2 regions of the Pseudomonas sp. RT6P73 genome follow, and region 2 is predicted to be linked to the other one. Evidence: riboswitches for the same ligand, from Rfam matches in the RefSeq annotation. Region 2 holds a riboswitch; the other holds the start of a gene.

Region 1 (5,609 bases), 920 kb from region 2:
CGTTGCCGGAGGACGGTTCGCTGATCTGCTGTGATATCCCCGGTGACTACAACGCTATCGCACACCGTTACTGGCAGGAGGCGGGCCTCGCCAATCGCATCGATCTGCGTCTGGCGCCTGCGCTGGAAACCCTGGCTCAGCTGGATCAGCCGGGGCAATTCGACCTGATCTTCATTGATGCCGACAAGTCCAACTACCCGGGCTATCTGGAGCATGCACTGCGTCTGCTGCGCGTCGGCGGACTGGCGGTGTTCGATAACACGCTGTGGAGCGGGCGGGTGCTTGAGCGCAATCCCGAAAGCGCAGACACCCGAGCCATCCAGGCGCTCAATCGCGCCTTGAAGGATGACTCGCGGGTGGATTTGTCGTTGTTGCCGCTAGGAGATGGTTTAACTCTGTGCCGCAAACGCTAAACGCCCCCCTTGTAGGAGCGAGGCTTGCCCGCGAAGGCGTCGGCACATCCAACATTGATGTTGCCTGACCTAGAGCCTTCGCGGGCAAGCCTCGCTCCTACAAGGGGGGCTGTTGCAGTTACTTCGCGGTCGACACCCGCCACACCTTGTTCCCCACATCATCGGCCACCAGCAAACCTCCCTGCTGATCAATCACCACGCCCACAGGCCGGCCCATGGCTTTCTCATCCGCATTGAGGAAACCTGTGAGCACATCAACCGGTTGCCCGGTCGGCTTGCCTGCGCTGAACGGGACGAAAATCACTTTATAACCACTGTGCGGCTTTCGGTTCCACGAGCCGTGCTGGCCGATGAAGGCACCTTCCTTGAATTGCGCTGGCAGTGTGTTGCCCTCGGCAAACGACAGGCCCAGCGACGCGGTATGCGGGCCAACTGCGTAGTCCGGCGCAATGGCCTTGGCCACCAGGTCCGGATTTTGCGGCTCGACGCGAATATCGACGTGCTGGCCGTAATAGCTGAAGGGCCAGCCGTAAAATCCGCCGTCCTTCACTGAGGTGATGTAGTCCGGCACCAGATCGCTGCCGATTTCGTCCCGCTCATTGACCGCCGTCCACAGGGCGCCGGTCTGAGGTTCCCAGGCCAGACCGTTTGGATTGCGAATCCCCGAGGCGAAGATCCGGTGATTGCCGGTGGCGCGATCCACTTCCCAGATCGCCGCGCGACCTTCTTCCTGATCCAGGCCGTTTTCGCCGACGTTGCTGTTGGAGCCTACCGTGACGTAAAGCTTGCTCCCGTCCTTGCTGGCAATGACGTTTTTGGTCCAGTGGTGATTCAGCGTGCCACCCGGCAAATCGACCACCTTGCTCGGCGGCGACTTGATCGCCGTGTCGCCATTTTCATAGTGAAAGCGCAGCAAGCGATCAGTGTCGGCTACGTACAGGTCATTGCCGACCAGCGTCATGCCGAAGGGCGAATTGAGGTTTTCCAGGAACACCGTGCGGGTTTCGGCGATGCCGTCGTGGTCCTTGTCCCGCAGCAGCGTGATGCGATTCGGGCTGGGGACGCCGGCGCCGGCACGCCCCATGACTTTCTTCATGACCCAGCCTTTAACGCCTTTGCCGTCATCGGGTTTCGGTGGCGCGTTGGTTTCGGCCACCAATACATCGCCGTTGGGCAGCACATACAGCCAGCGCGGGTGATCGAGCCCTTCGGCAAATGCCGCCACTTGAGTGCCCGCCGCAGGGGTGGGTTTCGCGCCCTCCGGCCAGCCGATCGCCGGGGCGATATTCACCGTCGGGATCAGGGTTTTGTTGGGTTCTGGCAGCTTGGGTGACGGGCCGGTGCCGTCGGAGACTTGCAAGCTGGAGGTTTCACCACAGGCGGCGAGCCCTCCGGCGAGCGCGATGAGGAGAACGAGCTGGGGCTTGCGCATGCGGATCTTCCCTATGAATGCATTGACTTAATCATAGAGAAGATTTGACGCGCGATGGTTCAACCGGTCAGCCGCGGGCTTCCTTGAACAGCACGGCGATGCCGGGGTGGTAGTTGCCGGCTTCGTTGCGCAACTTGCGATAGGCGTACGGGAAATACCAGGCCACGGCGCAGCTGTGTTCCTTTTGCAGGTCGTCGACCATGTCCTGAAGTTCTTCCGGCGTCGCGCTCTGTTGGGCCTTTTGTGGCGCAACGAACAGGCAGCCGAGTTTCAGGTCGCTGGCGTAGCTGATGCGTTTGGCAGCGCTGGTGATGTCTTGCAGCGCCTGAGTCAGGTTCAGGCTATTGACCCGCGGCCAGCGTTGAGTGGTCTGAAGGTAGGCGCGTTCTTCGGCGGAGGCGATAAACAGATCGGCGCGGCCGTTGCGTTCGCCTTCTTCGTTTTGCTTGCGCGTGGTGGTTTGTTGCAGCGTGACCATTTCCGCCATCCAGGCCGCGGCGGAGAGTAAGCCGATGTTGGCTTTTTCGTCGTACCAGTAAGGCGTGTCGTTATCGCCGCGCACCGCATTGTAGCGGTCGATACAGTCAAACCAGCGTTCCAGCACCGGTCGCAGGAATTCCAGCTTCGGATTGCTGATGATCATGCCTTGCATGTTGCTCACCCTTTGTAATTGTGATGTTGGGTTGTGGCGCTTTGATATCACTGCTGACAGTGTGGTGCAAGTTGGGGGTCAGTAAATTGACCGGCGGCAGTATATCGCTCGCCCGCGCTTTGTCTTCAATTGACGCTCCACCCCCAACCCTCTAACCTTCGCGGCTTGTTTCAGGTGCTCTGTGGCGAAGGTCGACAGAGTGAAACAGGGAAGCCGGTGAGTGACTATCTTCACGCGACGAAACGTCACGATCCCGGCGCTGCCCCCGCAACGGTAAATGAGTAAAGATTGCGCCTTGAGCCACTGTGTCTACGTCGACATGGGAAGGCGCGCAGTCCGGCGCAAGCCGCTCATGAGCCCGGAGACCGGCCTGATTCATCCAACGGCATCACGGTGGGCGATGCCAGGCTTCTTGCCGTCTATTCTTGTGCCTGCCCGCCGTTATCCAGCCTCAACGGAGAGCTCCCCCATGACTGATTCCCCTGATCGTGACGAACGCCATCTGGCGCGCATGCAGCGCAAAAAAGCCGTGATCGACGAACGCATCGCCAACTCGCCGAATGAGTGCGGCCTGCTGCTGGTACTGACCGGCAACGGCAAAGGCAAGAGCAGCTCGGCCTTCGGCATGCTTGCCCGGTCCATGGGCCACGGCATGCAGTGCGGCGTGGTGCAGTTCATCAAGGGGCGCAACAGCACGGGTGAAGAGTTGTTCTTCCGCCGCTTCCCTGAGCAAGTACGCTTTCATGTGATGGGCGAGGGCTTCACCTGGGAAACCCAGGACCGCCAGCGTGACATCGCCGCCGCCGAAGCTGCTTGGGAAGTGTCCCGCGAACTGCTGCGCGATCCGTCGATCGGTCTGGTGGTGCTCGATGAACTGAACATCGCCCTCAAGCACGGTTACCTCGACCTCGATCAAGTGCTCACTGACTTGCAGGCGCGTCCGCCGATGCAACACGTGGTGGTCACCGGTCGCGGCGCCAAGCCGGAGATGATCGAGCTGGCCGATACGGTCACCGAAATGGGCGTGATCAAGCACGCGTTCCAGGCCGGGATCAAAGCGCAAAAAGGCGTCGAGTTGTGAGTCAACCACGTCATTGCCCGGCGGTATTGATCGCCGCGCCGGCCTCCGGTCAGGGCAAGACCACCGTCACCGCCGCGCTTGCCCGTTTGCATCGCAATCAGGGGCGCAAGGTTCGCGTATTCAAGTGCGGCCCGGACTTTCTCGACCCGATGATTCTCGAGCGCGCCAGCGGTGCGCCGGTGTATCAACTGGACATGTGGATGGTCGGCGAGCAGGAAAGTCGTCGTCTGTTGTGGGAAGCCGCCGGTGAAGCCGACCTGATTCTCATCGAAGGCGTCATGGGGCTGTTCGACGGCACGCCGTCCAGCGCTGACCTGGCGCGGCACTTCGGTGTGCCGGTGCTCGGTGTGATCGACGGTACGGCGATGGCGCAGACTTTTGGTGCGCTGGCGTTGGGGTTGGCGAAGTATCAGCCGGACTTGCCGTTTGCCGGTGTGTTGGCCAACCGTGTGGGCACGTTGCGGCACGCGCAGTTGCTCGAAGGCAGCCTGACCGAAGGCTTGCGCTGGTACGGCGCGTTGTCGCGCGAGACCGGGATTGAACTGCCGAGTCGCCATCTCGGTCTGGTCCAGGCCAGCGAGTTGAACGATCTCGATCTGCGCCTCGATGCAGCGGCCGAATCGCTGGCCAGCAGTTGCGATGTGGCGCTGCCGCCGCCCGTGGAATTCGCGGCGCCTGAAATGATCGTCGCAGAGCCTTTGCTGGCCGGCGTGCGAATCGCAGTGGCCCGTGATGAGGCGTTCGCTTTCACCTACGGTGCGAGCCTGGATTTGCTGCGGGCCATGGGCGCCGAACTGCTGTTTTTCTCGCCAATCCGCGATGCTGATTTGCCAGAGGCGGACAGCCTTTATCTCCCGGGCGGTTATCCGGAGCTGCACCACGTGGCGCTGTCACAGAACACCTCGATGCTCATTGCGATCCGCGCCCATCATGCCGACGGCAAACCGTTGTTGGCCGAGTGTGGCGGGATGTTGTACCTGCTTGATTCGTTGACCGACGTCGAAGGCATTCGCGCTGAATTGGTCGGTTTGCTGGCGGGTGATGCGGTGATGCAAAAGCGTCTGGCGGCGCTGGCATTGCAAGCGGTTGAGTTACCGGAAGGTTCGTTGCGCGGGCACACCTATCACCATTCGCTGACCAGCACCGAGCTTGAGCCGATTGCTCGTGGGCTCAGTCCGAATGGCGGGCGCGGGGCAGAGGCGGTTTATCGTGAGGGGCGGATGACGGCTTCTTATGTGCACTTTTATTTTCCGTCCAATCCCACTGCTGTAGCCGCATTGTTTGCGCCTGACCGGGAGGCCGCCATCGCGAGCAGGCTCACTCCTACAGGGGACCGCGTTTCGTCAGGCAGAGCTCCATCTAATGTGGGAGCGAGCCTGCTCGCGAAGAGGCCATGACTGACAACGCATTCAGCCAGGCCGAACGCGACGCAGTTTATCGAGCCATCGGCGAACGCCGCGACATGCGCCACTTCAGCGGCGGCACCGTCGAGCCCGAGTTACTGCGACGCCTGCTCGAAGCCGCCCATCAGGCCCCCAGCGTCGGCCTGATGCAACCCTGGCGATTCATTCGCATCAGCGACCGCACACTGCGCGACAAGATCCAGCAACTGGTGGAAGAAGAACGCATCCGCACCGCCGAAGCCCTCGGCGAGCGCACCGACGAATTCATGAAGCTCAAGGTCGAAGGCATCAACGACTGCGCCGAGGTGTTGGTCGCCGCGCTGATGGATGATCGCGAGCGCCACATCTTCGGTCGTCGCACCTTGCCGGAAATGGACATGGCGTCGCTGTCCTGCGCGATCCAGAACCTCTGGCTGGCCGCCCGCGCCGAAGGTCTGGGCATGGGCTGGGTGTCGCTGTTCGAGCCGCAAGCGTTGGCAGATCTGCTGGGTTTGCCGCCCGGGGCCAAGCCATTGGCGGTTCTCTGTCTCGGCCCGGTCAAGGAATTCTATCCGGCGCCGATGCTGGTACTCGAAGGGTGGGCGCAGGTGCGTCCGCTCAGTGAGTTGCTGTATGAAAATTATTGGGG
Region 2 (5,609 bases):
AGCAATTGCTGGATCAACGCAGTGCCGCTCTCCGGCAATTCGGCGGGCAGCGGATAACCTTCGGTGTGCAGCGCACGCAGGATGTTCAGCGCGGCGGCCGGGGTGTCGAGGCCAACGCCATTGCCGATCCGTCCGTCGCGGGTCGGGTAGTTGGCGAGGATCAGCGCGATGCGTTTTTCGCGATTTGGCACCCGGGCCAGATCGATCCAGCGCCGCGCCAGTTCGGCGACGAAATCCATGCGTTCCGGTTGCGCCCGATAGCACACCACGTCCGACTGACTGCGCTCGCTGCGCCACGCCAGGTCCTTGAAGCTGATCGGCCGGCTGATGATCCGGCCGTCCAGTTCCGGCAAGGCGATGTGCATCGCCAGATCACGCGGGCCGAGGCCCTGTTCACTGGCACGCCAGCCCGGCTCGTTGTCCTGGGCGCAGATCGCCTGGATTACTGGGATGTTGCGGCGAAACGGTCGTAGATGCGGCGCTTCGGGGCTGGATTGGGCAAAGCCGGTAGTGTTGAGAATCACCCCCGCCTCGACTTCATCCAGCAGGTCCTCGACCACCGTCAGGCAGCCGGGCTCTTTCAAACTGGCCAGCGCAATCGGCAACGGATTCAAGCCCGCTGCCTGCAAACGCTGGCAGAAAACATCGATGAATGCGGTGTTCGCCGCCTGCAAGTGCGAGCGGTAAAACAGCACGGCCGCCACCGGTTGACCGGCCTGCCAGTCGGCTTGCCAATCGTGAAGATCTGCGGGGCTTTTGTGCGGGTGGTAAATCGCCGTGCGCGGCAGGGTTTGCGGCTCGGCCCACACGTAATCGCGATCCAGCCAGCGATTGGCCAGGCAACGGAAAAAATCCAGGGCATTGGCCATGCCACCCTGACGCAAAAACTGCCAGAGGCGGTCGCGGTCGCCGGCAGACACGGTGCTGAGGTCGCTGAGTTCCGGGTCCGGGCGATCATCGCCGGGCACCAGAATCAGCTGCACGCCGCGTTGGGACAGTTCCACCAGACGCTCGACACCGTAACGCCAATAGGCAATGCCGCCGTGCAGCGAAATCAGAATTACCTTGGCGTGGCGCAGCACTTCGTCGACATACAGGTCGACCGACGCATGATTCTGCACCTGCATCGGGTTGGCCAGCCGCACGCTGGGGTAATCATCCGGCAACTGCTGCGCCGCTTCGGCGAGCAGCGCCAGGCTTGAGTCGCCGCTGCACAGGATCACCAGCTCGGCGGGGGTTTGTCCAAGGTCGGCAATGTTGTCATCCGACACGAAACCGCCGGGCTGGGTCCTGAGCAGGTGCATGGCTTAAGCGCTGAGCGCGGCGCGCAATTGCGCTTCGATTAGAATTCCGTCCAGTTCCTGGCCGATCAATACCAGGCGCGTGGCGCGCGCTTCGTCGGCGCCCCACTGACGGTCGAAATGCTTGTCGAAACGCGTGCCCACGCCCTGGATCAGCAGGCGCATCGGTTTGTTCGGGATCGCCGCGAAACCTTTGACCCGCAGGATGCCGTGCTGAACCACCAATTGGGTCAGCGCGTCCAGCAGCAGGCTTTCGTCAGCTTGCGGCAGCTCGATGGAGATCGAATCGAAAGCGTCGTGATCGTGATCGTCCTCACCTTCGTGGTGGTGATCGTGATGGCTGTGACGGCTGTCGATGTGTTCTTCGGAACCGGCACCGAGGCCGATCAGCACGTCCAGTGGCACACGACCGCTGCTGGCTTCGATGACTTTTACTGCCGGCGGCAGCTCTTCAGCGACTTCCAGGCGTACGCGGGCCAGGTCTTCAGGGCTGATCAGATCGGCCTTGTTGAGGATCACTAGGTCGGCGCTGGCCAGTTGGTCGGCGAACAGCTCGTGCAACGGCGATTCGTGGTCCAGGTTCGGGTCGAGTTTGCGCTGGGCATCGACCTGGTCCGGGAACGCGGCGAAGGTGCCAGCGGCGACCGCTGGGCTGTCGACCACGGTGATGACCGCGTCAACGGTGCAGGCGCTGCGGATTTCCGGCCACTGGAAGGCTTGAACCAGTGGTTTTGGCAGCGCCAGGCCGGAGGTTTCGATGAGGATGTGGTCGAGGTCGCCGCGACGGGCGACAAGTTCGCGCATCACCGGGAAGAATTCTTCCTGGACGGTGCAGCACAGGCAGCCGTTGGCCAGTTCATAGACGCGGCCGTTGGCTTCTTCTTCAGTGCAACCGATGGAGCACTGTTTGAGGATTTCGCCGTCGATGCCCAGCTCGCCAAACTCGTTGACGATCACCGCGATGCGGCGGCCCTGAGCGTTGTCGAGCATGTGCCGCAGCAGGGTGGTTTTGCCCGAGCCGAGGAAGCCGGTAACGATGGTGACGGGGAGTTTGGCCAGTGTTTTCATCGGATGCCCTTTGGCTAGGTGGCGGGCATACGGGACGACAATCGCAGCGACGGACGCGCGCGGAAGAGTTCGCCACCGGATCACCCCGCCCGGTTGTAGTGAGAATCTGTGTCGAGGCAGGTCTCCTGGCTGACGGTGTGCCGGGCAGTTGGCCTGGCATTCGCTGCGCCTTCCCGCGAACCCGTTGGACAGGGCTTGCAGTGGCGTGGCAGCGAACATCACCGTTCACAGTTGCGGGGGCAGCCGCGGCATCGACCGCGTTCCCTTCTTAGCTTCGGCAAATGCCGAAGAACCTCGAAAGCGCAAGGCTACGCATCGCGTCGGGGCGGGTCAATGTCCGTGAGGCACTCGTGATTCCCTGTGGCGAGGGGGCTTGCCCCCGTTCGGCGGCGAAGCCGTCGCAAAACCTGCTTGCGGGCTATGCCTGAAAGAATGCAGGGGGTCGCTTCGCAACCCAACGGGGGCAAGCCCCCTCGCCACAGATAAATCCCCTCGCCACAGGTTCTCGACTCAATTCCAAGATGAGAACCCCTGCCAATTGACGCCAAACCCCCGCCCATGCTCTCCTACACGCCTTGTTACGGGTGCCCTTCACAGGGTGAAACGGGAAACCGGTGAATCATGTGCTTTACTCAAGGCCATGTCAGTCCGGTGCTGCCCCCGCAACGGTAAGCGAGCGAAGCGTCAAATCCACTGTGCCAGCAGTTCGGCATGGGAAGGTGATGCTTGCAGGTTCAGGCGCAAGCCTTGGCCCCTCGTGAGCCCGGAGACCGGCCCGCAACACAAAGTGACCACTACGATCACTGAATGACAAACCCGCGGTGGGCGGGCGCTGTTTGAACCTTTGCGTGTCCGACTCGCAGGGGTCTTCCATGCGCTCTATTCACCCGCTGACAGACCAGAGGGAAGCGCCATGTCGATCATCAGCAGCACTCGCCACACAACGGCCAGCACCACCACGACCCTGACTCAACGCCTGACCGCTGCCGTTTGCGCATCGATCCTTGGCGCGTGCCTTGTGTATTTTGCCGGCTTCTCGCACATCGAAGCGGTCCACAACGCTGCGCACGATACCCGTCACAGCTCCGCCTTCCCGTGCCATTGAGACCTGCCGACATGATCAAGCGTATTGCGCAAACCGCAGGTTTCACCGGGCTGCTGGCTGCCCTGTTGCTGACCCTGCTGCAAAGCTTCTGGGTGTCTCCGCTGATTTTGCAGGCCGAAACCTACGAAAAATCCGAGCCGGCCGCGGTTGAAGTTCACGAACACGCCGCCGGTGTCGCCGCTCACACTCACGACGCCGAAGCCTGGGAACCGGAAGACGGCTGGCAGCGCGTGCTGTCGACCACGGGCGGCAACCTCGTCGTTGCCGTTGGTTTTGCCCTGATGCTCGCCGGTCTCTACACCCTGCGTGCACCGACCAAAACCTCGCAGGGCTTGCTTTGGGGCCTGGCCGGTTACGCGACCTTCGTGTTGGCGCCAACCCTCGGCTTGCCGCCTGAACTGCCGGGCACTGCGGCGGCAGATCTGGCGCAACGGCAACTCTGGTGGATCGGCACGGCCGCCTCCACGGCTGTCGGCATCGCGCTGATCGTGTTCAGCCGTCACTGGCTGATGAAGATCCTCGGCGTGGCGATTCTCGCCGTTCCGCATGTGATCGGCGCACCGCAACCGGAAGTGCACTCGATGCTGGCTCCGGAAGCCCTGGAAACACAGTTCAAAATCGCTTCGCAGCTGACCAACGTCGCGTTCTGGCTGGCCCTGGGCCTGATCAGCGCCTGGTTGTTCCGCCGCAAAAGCGATGGCCAATACCACGCATGATTGATACCGGCACAGCGCCGACTTTAGTCGTCGGCCTGGGCTGCCAGCGCGGCTGCCCCGCCAGTACGCTGCGGGCGTTGCTCGATCAGGCATTACAGGCGCATAAAATCGAACTTCACCAGATCAACGCCCTGGCCAGCATCGACCTGAAGCGTGATGAACCTGGCCTGATCGAGTTGGCCGCGCAACTCGCATTGCCGCTGATGTATTTCAGCAGCGAGCAACTGCAAGGTTACAAACCGCAACTCAGCCATCATTCAGACATCGCGTTCGAACGCACCGGCTGCTACGGCGTGGCGGAAAGTGCTGCCCTGGCCCTGGTCGAACAGTTGGCCCAGGCACCGGCAAAACTACTGATCTCGCGACAAAAATATGCCCAGGCCACTCTGGCATTGGCCTGCGTTGCGTAAGATCCCGGATATTCCCTGCCTTCGATCATGAGCAATCTTCATCTGAAGCCTTGCCCAAGCCCTTTTTCTGACAGACTCTTTTTTCAAAGGAATGGACGATGACCGTCTACTTCATTGGCGCAGGTCCCGGCGACCCGGAACTGATCACCGTCAAAGGCCAACGGCTGATTCGCAGTTGCCCGGTAATCATCTATGCCGGCTCTTTAGTGCCCGCCGCCGTACTGGAAGGCCATTGCGCCGAACAGGTGGTCAACAGCGCCGAATTGCACCTGGAGCAGATCATCGAACTGATCACAACCGCCCATGCCAACGGCCAGGACGTGGCGCGGGTGCATTCCGGTGATCCTAGTTTGTACGGGGCGATTGGTGAGCAGATTCGTTATCTGCGAGAACTCGGGATTGCGTTTGAAATCATTCCCGGGGTAACAGCGACTGCCGCGTGTGCGGCGTTGTTGGGGGCTGAACTGACGTTGCCCGACATTTCCCAGAGCGTGATTCTGACCCGTTATGCCGACAAAACCGTGATGCCGGCCGGTGAAGAGCTGGGCAGTCTGGCGCAGCATGGGGCGACTATGGCGATTCATTTGGGCGTGCAGCATCTGGAGAAAATCCTTGCCGAATTGCTGCCGCATTACGGCGCGGACTGCCCGATTGCGGTGATCCACCGGGCGACCTGGCCGGATCAGGATTGGGTGATGGGGACGATTGCGGACATTGCCGAAAAGGTTGCGGCCAAGGGGTTTCGGCGCACGGCGTTGATTCTGGTGGGTCGGGTGTTGGGGAGTGATCAGTTCAGCGAGTCATCGCTGTATCGCGCGGGGCATGCGCATCTCTACAGGCCCTGAGTCACGCCCAACCCTGTGATAAGGGGGCTTCCTGTGGCGAGGGGATTTATCCCCGTTGGGCTGCGACGCGGCCCCCTGCATTCTTTCAGGCATTCATAGCAAGCAGGTTTAGCGACGGCTTCGCCGCCGAACGGGGATAAATCCCCTCGCCACAAAGCCCCCTC

Evidence for each region. A riboswitch is a leader RNA that binds a small molecule or an ion and turns the genes downstream of it on or off. The one in region 2 is predicted to bind cobalamin.
Region 1: it holds a riboswitch for cobalamin, as region 2 does, so the genes downstream of both, cobO (cob(I)yrinic acid a,c-diamide adenosyltransferase) here and cobW (cobalamin biosynthesis protein CobW) in region 2, are expected to answer to the same signal.

Annotation. Positions count from the first base shown of each region.
Region 1 is NZ_JBUBUV010000002.1:1,383,957-1,389,565, forward strand. Features, by position in the region: gene ACYZT6_RS06830 (class I SAM-dependent methyltransferase) at 1-413, shown strand, start outside; gene ACYZT6_RS06835 (PQQ-dependent sugar dehydrogenase) at 532-1,845, opposite strand; gene ACYZT6_RS06840 (hypothetical protein) at 1,913-2,497, opposite strand; cobalamin riboswitch at 2,653-2,885, shown strand; gene cobO (cob(I)yrinic acid a,c-diamide adenosyltransferase) at 2,967-3,578, shown strand; gene ACYZT6_RS06850 (cobyrinate a,c-diamide synthase) at 3,575-4,975, shown strand; gene bluB (5,6-dimethylbenzimidazole synthase) at 4,972-5,609, shown strand, end outside.
Region 2 is NZ_JBUBUV010000002.1:2,306,389-2,311,997, reverse strand. Features, by position in the region: gene cobN (cobaltochelatase subunit CobN) at 1-1,304, opposite strand, end outside; gene cobW (cobalamin biosynthesis protein CobW) at 1,308-2,369, opposite strand; cobalamin riboswitch at 2,468-2,681, opposite strand; cobalamin riboswitch at 2,935-3,162, shown strand; gene ACYZT6_RS11315 (CbtB domain-containing protein) at 3,283-3,474, shown strand; gene ACYZT6_RS11310 (CbtA family protein) at 3,486-4,190, shown strand; gene ACYZT6_RS11305 (cobalamin biosynthesis protein) at 4,187-4,600, shown strand; gene cobM (precorrin-4 C(11)-methyltransferase) at 4,699-5,445, shown strand.